One region of the Ohtaekwangia kribbensis genome, then DNA from elsewhere that is predicted to be linked to it. Evidence: riboswitches for the same ligand, from Rfam matches in the RefSeq annotation. Region 1 holds a riboswitch; the other holds the start of a gene.
The links. Region 1 has a riboswitch for S-adenosylmethionine ahead of ACFQ21_RS27565 (homocysteine S-methyltransferase family protein). Riboswitches for the same ligand answer to the same signal wherever they lie in the genome.

Region 1 (4,082 bases):
TGCAGACTTTTATCCCGGATGATATCGTCCAACATCTTATTGGCGTCATCAAAAAGTTTCTTAGCCTCGGCACCTACAACAGCATCCTTAAATATACCCGGATAGCGACCAGCCAGCATCCACGTCTGGAAGAACGGAGTCCAATCTATGTACTTTCGTAACTCTTCCAGCGGAAAATTCACAAACTCTTTTCTACCGGTAAAAGCAGGCCTGGTATATATCGTCTTCGACCAATCTATATTGGTTTTGTTCTTGCGGGCATCTTCCAGTGATATATAGTTCTTCGTACCTTTTCTGTTTTCATGATCGGTACGAAGCTGCTGATATTCATTCTTTACTTTCAGTTTGAAGCCTGCACGTGTATCGACACTGATCAGCTCACTCGCCACAGGTACAGAACGTGAAGCATCAAGGACGTGTACCACTGGACCATCATATACCGGGTCGATCTTTACTGCCGTATGAATGCGCGATGTAGTCGCTCCTCCAATTAATAGGGGCAATTCCATTTTCTCACGCTGCATTTCTTTGGCAACGTGCACCATCTCATCGAGTGATGGCGTGATCAAACCACTCAACCCGATGACATCAACCTTCTCGCGTTTGGCCGCTTCAATGATCTTTTCAGAAGGCACCATTACGCCAAGGTCTACCACTTCGTAGTTGTTACATGCGAGCACTACACCCACTATATTTTTACCGATGTCGTGTACATCGCCCTTCACGGTGGCCATTAATATTTTTGCTGCTGCTTTGCCCTGATCTCCTGTCAGCCTCTTCTCTTCTTCGAGGAAAGGCGTGAGGTAGGCAACGGATTTTTTCATTACCCGCGCGCTCTTTACAACCTGCGGTAAAAACATTTTACCACTGCCGAACAGATCTCCTACTACGTTCATTCCGGCCATCAACGGACCTTCAATAACATATAGCGGGCGACCATATTTGATTCGCGCTTCTTCGGTATCCTGATCGATATAGTCTATTACACCTTTTACCAGTGCATGCGTAATGCGTTCTTCAACGGTGCCTTTGCGCCATTCATCATCTGTCTCTTTTTTCTTCGCAGCACCTTTTACAGTCTCCGCGAATTCCAGTAGACGTTCCGTTGCATCGTCTCTGCGATTCAATAGAACATCTTCAACGCGCTCGAGTAATTCTTTATCGATCTCGTCATATACTTCCAGCATCGTTGGGTTTACTATACCCATATCCATTCCATGTTGTATAGCGTGGTATAGAAATGCTGAGTGCATGGCTTCGCGCACTTTCTGATTACCGCGGAAGCTGAACGACACGTTACTCACACCACCACTCACGTGCGCACCCGGAAGATTTTCACGGATCCATTTGGTTGCTTTGAAGAAATCGAGCGCATAGTTCCGATGCTCTTCTATACCCGTTGCTACGGGAAATATATTCGGATCGAAAATGATGTCCTGTGGCGGAAACTTTACTTCGTTCACCAGTATATCATACGCGCGTTTGCAAATGGAAATTCTTCTCTCGTATGTATCGGCCTGCCCGTGTTCATCGAATGCCATCACTACGACAGCAGCTCCGTAACGTCTTACAAGTTTGGCTTGTCGTACAAACTCTTCTTCACCAGACTTTAAACTGATCGAGTTGACTATACCTTTTCCCTGCAGACATTTCAAACCTTCTTCAATCACTTCCCATTTGGACGAGTCAACCATCACGGGTACAACCGCGATCTCCGGTTCGGATGCCATCAGGTTCAGGTAGCGCACCATGGCTGCTTTGGAATCCAACATCCCTTCGTCCATGTTCACATCAATAACCTGCGCGCCTCCGCGCACCTGGTCCAATGCTACTTCGAGTGCTTCTTCAAACTTATCTTCTTTAATGAGTTTTAAGAATTTGGCGGAGCCGGTAACATTGGTTCGCTCACCTATATTGACAAAGTTAGAACTGGGAGTAATGGTGACTCCCTCCAGTCCACTTAACAATAAATATTTAGACATGTTCTTCTACTACTCCTCTGGGGTTATATTTCTTCGCTATCTCAGCAATCAGTTTAATATGCTCGGGTGTTGTTCCGCAGCAACCGCCAACAATGTTGATCAGTCCTTCTTTCAAAAAGACTTCAACCTGTTGTCCCATTTCCTCGGGTGTCTGATCGTAATGACCAAACTCGTTGGGAAGTCCTGCGTTCGGATAAGCACTCACGAAGTACGGAGCCTTCTCATTGAGTACTTGCAGGTAAGGTCTTAGCTGGCTCGCACCCAACGCACAGTTCAATCCTATACTTAGTAAGGGTACATGCGAAACCGAAATCAGGAATGCCTCGGTGGTTTGTCCGGAAAGTGTGCGACCACTCGCATCCGTTATTGTACCCGATACCATGATGGGTAACTTTCTTCCTATCTCATCAAACAACTCCTGTATAGCAAACAAAGCTGCTTTTACATTGAGTGTATCAATGATGGTTTCAAGCAAGAGTATATCTGCTCCGCCATCAATAAGTCCTTTCGCTTGTTGCTTGAATGCGAGTGCGAGTTCATCAAATGTAATGGCACGAAAGCCAGGGTTATTTACATCTGGTGAAAGGGAAGCCGTCTTATTGGTTGGCCCCATAGCACCTGCTACAAAGCGAGGTTTGCTGGGATCTTTCTTCGTAAATTCTTCGGCTACCTCTTTCGCTATTTTTGCTGAGTAATAGTTCAGATCATATACCGCGTCTTCCAGGTGATAATCGGCTTGCGCGATGGTAGTACCGCTGAATGTGTTGGTCTCGATAATATCAGCACCCGCTTCAAGGTACTGGCGATGTATAGCTTTGATAATATCAGGACGAGTTATTGAAAGAATATCATTGTTTCCTTTGAGCGGGAAGCCATGATCTTTAAAACGCTCTCCCCGGAAATCTTCTTCCTCAAGTTTATACCGTTGGATCATGGTACCCATAGCACCATCAATCACGAGTATACGTTCCTTTAAAATGTCTTCGATTTTCATAAAGCCCTCCGCGTTTAGTTATTGCTATCCAGAGAGCCACTGTAAGGTGGGTTAACTTATCTTTTCCGTTACATCATGCAAAGTAACGAAAGGGATTTAGCACAACATTCGTTAACATAGCTAACGAATAGGATGCTAAGACGTCATCGGGCCCATTCCCTCGGTCTTTCTGGATAAGCTTTGGCAAAGAAAATGAATAGGAATGAAACTACAAAACAACTTACCGTAAACGATACCCTATTCTGATACCTAACACCGGGCAGGGTACCACACGATCTTCTTCATTGGGTATATCAAAAAACAAATCATCTTCCATTCCTTCCGGAAAGGCCGGTATACCGTTTGGTCTTACCTCATCATAGTCAACAAATCGTATGGTCCACCCGGAGTTTACATCGAGAAAAAAATCGGAGAAAAAGTACTTGATCAGTCCAAACTTTACACTGAAGCCTTGTTCATTATACTGCACCGGGTAATAGTGATAGCGTATAATGGTATGCTCGCAGTCATTACCAAAACATTCCTGCTGGCGGAATAGTCTGTCGAATTCAATATCGTTTTTGTAATACTCGGCTGCACCATAAAAAATCAACCTTCGGTATACAATAGGTGCAAAGTATTTTCGCACTTCGAGTTTCATTTTATAGCCGCGCTTGTCGCGATACGATTCATCCTGGTTCGTATAGTTGATCACATGTCCATACTCTGCCTGTGCTGTAAACGTGCGGGTAATTTTCTTCTCGTATGAGAACTCGAGTGTTGGATAAAAATTAATCAAATGAAACGGACTGAATTTCAACGCATGCCTCGGCACTAGTTTCTGATAGCGAAGTGAATCCTGGGCATGGGCGATCGTACCTAGTAAGGCGAGTAGTAGAGATAGAGTTGTACGTGTCACCGGGGCGTTAGTCGTTATTGGTTAATCGTTATTGGTTAATCGTTATCAGCAATGCTATACTTCCGTACGCGACACGGGGATTTTGCTTAGTAAGATGAGCGTACCGGTTTGCTGATCATAGCGGTATTGAAATACACCGTCTTCTCCTGTCAGCAACAAAATACCATTATTGGGTATAACATCGTAGGCATGTATATTTTCGATGTGG
Region 2 (4,082 bases), on a different contig from region 1:
TAAAACTGATAATTTTCATTTAGGATTAGTATACCTGCTCGATTGTCTTTTCATCTATCGCAACCTGGGCGATCACTATAACGAAGCGCGCGTACTAAAATCACTCGGTACTATATATGAATACCTGGACGACCAGGAGAATGCTATCAGTTCATATTTAAGTTCGGTTGCTGCCGGGCGCCTTACCAACGATCCCAACCTCGAGTCAAATGCTTACAATCCGCTTTCCGGTATATATCTGAAACGCGGACTTATTGATCTTGCATTGGCTACGGTCGAAAAAAGTATTACGCTAAAAAAACAAACCAACGACATACGCGGACTTGGTTTTTCACTCTACGGTCGCGGCAAAGTATATATCAAACTCAAACGCTTTGATGAAGCGCTGGAAGACCTGAATCAATCACTCAAGATACACCTGGAAGCAAGCGATCAATTGGGTATTGCCATGACGCACAACAAACTCGGTGTACTCTATTATGAGCTTGGTAAAAATGACAAAGCCTGCGAGCACCTGGAGCTGGCACAACAGGTGGCCAACCAGTATAACATCCGGTTTGTACGCTATAAATCGCTGTATAATCTTCACCTGGTAGCGCGCAGTGAAGGTAAGTTAGACGAAGCGATTCGTTACCTGGATGAGTATATCGTGATCAAGGAATCGCTTGTCGTGTCTCATACTTATAACGCTGTAAAAAGTTATGAAGCCATCGCGAAAGTAAAATTTCTGGAAATGGAGGCCGAGATACAGCGCAGCAAAACAGAGATCATTGAAAAGAAAAATGCCGAACTCGACTCATTCTTTTATCGTGTCTCACACGATCTGAAAGGCCCTATATCTTCGCTGCTCGGCTTGAATAACCTGATGAAGCTTGAGATCAAAGACGAGCACATCCTAAAGTATATTGATATGTATCAGTCACAGATTGTGCGCATTGATAATATCGTGCTTGATCTCATCAACATTACACGCATGAACCACATGGAGGTTAAGCGCACAAAGATAGATTTTGAGACACTGCTGAATGACTGCATCTCTACCTATCACTTCCTGGAAAACTTTAAGCACATACGGTTTACCATTGAAGTTGAAGCCGGTCTTGAATTTTACTCCGAGTGGGCGATTGTCAATACTATTCTGCAGAATCTTATCGAGAATGCCATCAAGTATTCTATGCCGGAGAAAGAGCCTACCGTGCGCATTGCAGTTTCGCGCGATGATAATTTTCTGATCATTATTGTAGAAGATAATGGTATAGGTATAGATCCGCGATTGCAGTCAAAAGTTTTTAATATGTTCTTCCGTGCAAACGATCATGTAGAAGGTACAGGGCTCGGGCTCTATATTTTGAAACGTGCCGTGGAGCGTTTGCATGGCGAAGTGTCTGTTAAAAGTGAAGTGTATCAAGGTACAGCGTTCACGGTAAAATTGCCATTTCAGAAGCCCTGACCGAATTTTCATCTGAATTACTAACAGTTGTACGCGAATCGCAGTAAAAAATTTTTCCCGCAAGACTTGGAAACAACTTTCGCAGACTCTACGTTTGTGGTATCAAAGTCGAATAAGCACTCTTGCTTGATCGATTTATAAAGAAGCGCGGAGAGACAGGCTCTAAGAAGCGCTAGCAACCACTCCCGATAATAAGGAAAAGGTGCTAAATCCTGACTCCGGTTTGGATGGTCCATGCCGGGAAATATAAACCGATGAAAATGAAAAGCATCATTAACACCATCATTTCCGGGTCAGGCTTGCATAGCCTCCGTGCTTATCTTTCCGAAATTATTCATGCTATTAACAACTGCATGTGCAACGCATGTTGTTGTTGCGCGTACTGTTGCTGCTAATCTATAGCGCACCGCTTTCAGCAACAGACGAGTCTCACGATCTGCCATACGTGACAGGCATGATTACGGCTACGTATACTTCTCTATAGCAAAAATCCTCTTTCAGAAATTTTAGTCATTCACCCGAATAAAAAAATATAGTTATGTCAAATCTACATTTTGAAACCCTCCAACTCCATGCCGGCCAGGAAATCGATCCTACAACCCGCTCACGTGCTGTACCTATTTATCAGACTACGTCCTATACATTTAAGGACTCTGAACACGGTGCCAATCTTTTTGCATTAAAAGAATTTGGCAATATATATACCCGCATCATGAACCCGACAACCGATGTGTTTGAAAAACGCATTGCTGCCCTCGAAGGCGGTGTCGCTGCACTCGCTACAGGCTCGGGACAAGCTGCACAATTTTTAGCACTCAATAACATTCTTCAGACTGGTGATAACTTTGTCTCCACTTCCTTTCTATATGGAGGTACCTATAACCAGTTCAAAGTTGCTTTCAAACGCCTCGGTATAGATGCGCGCTTTGCTGAAGGTGATAAACCAGAAGCTTTCGAAAAGCTGATTGACAAGAATACAAAAGCACTATATCTGGAAACGATTGGTAACCCGGGCTTTAACATTCCTGATTTTGAAGCCATCGCAGCGCTTGCTAAAAAACATGATCTGCCACTTATTGTTGATAATACATTTGGTGCTGCCGGATACTTGTTCCGCCCGCTGGAACATGGCGCACATATAGTAGTACAATCGGCAACAAAATGGATTGGTGGTCATGGTACATCTATAGGTGGTGTAATTGTAGATGGCGGAAACTATAACTGGGGCAATGGCAAATTTCCACAGTTCATAGAACCATCCGAAGGATATCACGGTCTTAAATTCTGGGAAGTATTTGGTGAAGGTAATCCGCTGGGCTTACCAAATATAGCCTTCATCATCCGCGCACGCGTGGAAGGTCTGCGTGATTTCGGACCATCCTTAAGTCCGTTCAATTCATTCCTGTTGCTGCAAGGACTTGAGACACTTTCACTGCGCGTACAGCGCTCGGTAGATAATGCACTTGCCCTGGCACAGTGGCTTGAGCAACACGAACTGGTAGAGAGTGTAAACTACCCGGGCTTAACAAGCAGCACCTATCACAAGCTTGCTAAAAAATATTTACGCAATGGTTTTGGTGGGGTATTCTCTTTCACGCTGAAAGGTACCAAGCAACACACCGCTAAATTTGTAGACAGCCTTAAACTGATTAGTCACCTGGCAAATGTAGGCGATGCTAAAACACTCATCATTCAACCTTCCGCTACAACCCATCAGCAACTCAATGAAGAAGAACAGATCACAGCCGGTGTACTGCCTACCCTGCTGAGAATTTCTGCCGGCATTGAACACATTGATGATATCAAAGCAGACCTGCAGCAGGCATTTGCAAAAGTATATGAAGGAGAATTGATAGCCTGATTAAAGTATAAATCCTAGTTAAAGTTAAGTATAAATGCATCCGTTCCCTCTCCCCGCCATAGGGAGAGGTGAAACGGGTGAAGCACTACCACCACCATGGAAAAACACGATCACACCTTTCACTACAATCATCCGTTCGATCTTGAGTCGGGATCAACTTTGCCCGGCTTCCAGTTGAAATATACTACCCTTGGAAAACTCAACCACGAACGCTCTAACATTGTGTGGGTATGCCACGCATTGACGGGCAGTTCTGACTTTACCGATTGGTGGGGCGATCTGTTTCGTGAAGGAAGTGCTTTCGATCCGAAAGATCATTTTATTATTTGCGCCAATATACTAGGTGGATGCTACGGCTCTACCGGCCCGCTGTCAATCAATCCGGATAACGGTAAACCTTTTTATCACACATTTCCATTGTTAACGAATCGCGATGTAGTGCGCGCGTTCGATCTGTTGAGACAGGAACTCAAAATTGAAAAGATACATACCCTGCTGGGGGGTTCACTCGGAGGGCAACAGGTTGTAGAATGGGCCGTTCAGCAACCGGATGTATTCGATCATATAATTCCCATGGCATGCAATGCATTTCATTCACCATGGGGTATAGCCTTTAATGAAGCACAGCGGTTAGCCATTGAAGCTGACCCTACGTGGAAAGAAAGTGATGTGCGTGCCGGTTCGGAAGGACTGAAAGCTGCACGTGCTATAGGCATGATATCATACCGGTATTATGAAACATTCAATCAGACACAGGTTGAAAAAGGTAAC

Region 2: another riboswitch for S-adenosylmethionine. It lies ahead of ACFQ21_RS12485 (O-acetylhomoserine aminocarboxypropyltransferase/cysteine synthase family protein); the one in region 1 lies ahead of ACFQ21_RS27565 (homocysteine S-methyltransferase family protein).

Annotation. Positions count from the first base shown of each region.
Region 1 is NZ_JBHTKA010000015.1:169,444-173,525, reverse strand. Features, by position in the region: gene metH (methionine synthase) at 1-1,982, opposite strand, end outside; gene ACFQ21_RS27565 (homocysteine S-methyltransferase family protein) at 1,975-2,976, opposite strand; SAM riboswitch class I at 3,030-3,156, opposite strand; gene ACFQ21_RS27560 (hypothetical protein) at 3,197-3,874, opposite strand; gene ACFQ21_RS27555 (LVIVD repeat-containing protein) at 3,929-4,082, opposite strand, start outside.
Region 2 is NZ_JBHTKA010000003.1:424,613-428,694, forward strand. Features, by position in the region: gene ACFQ21_RS12480 (tetratricopeptide repeat protein) at 1-1,450, shown strand, start outside; SAM riboswitch class I at 1,583-1,703, shown strand; gene ACFQ21_RS12485 (O-acetylhomoserine aminocarboxypropyltransferase/cysteine synthase family protein) at 1,989-3,311, shown strand; gene ACFQ21_RS12490 (homoserine O-acetyltransferase family protein) at 3,408-4,082, shown strand, end outside.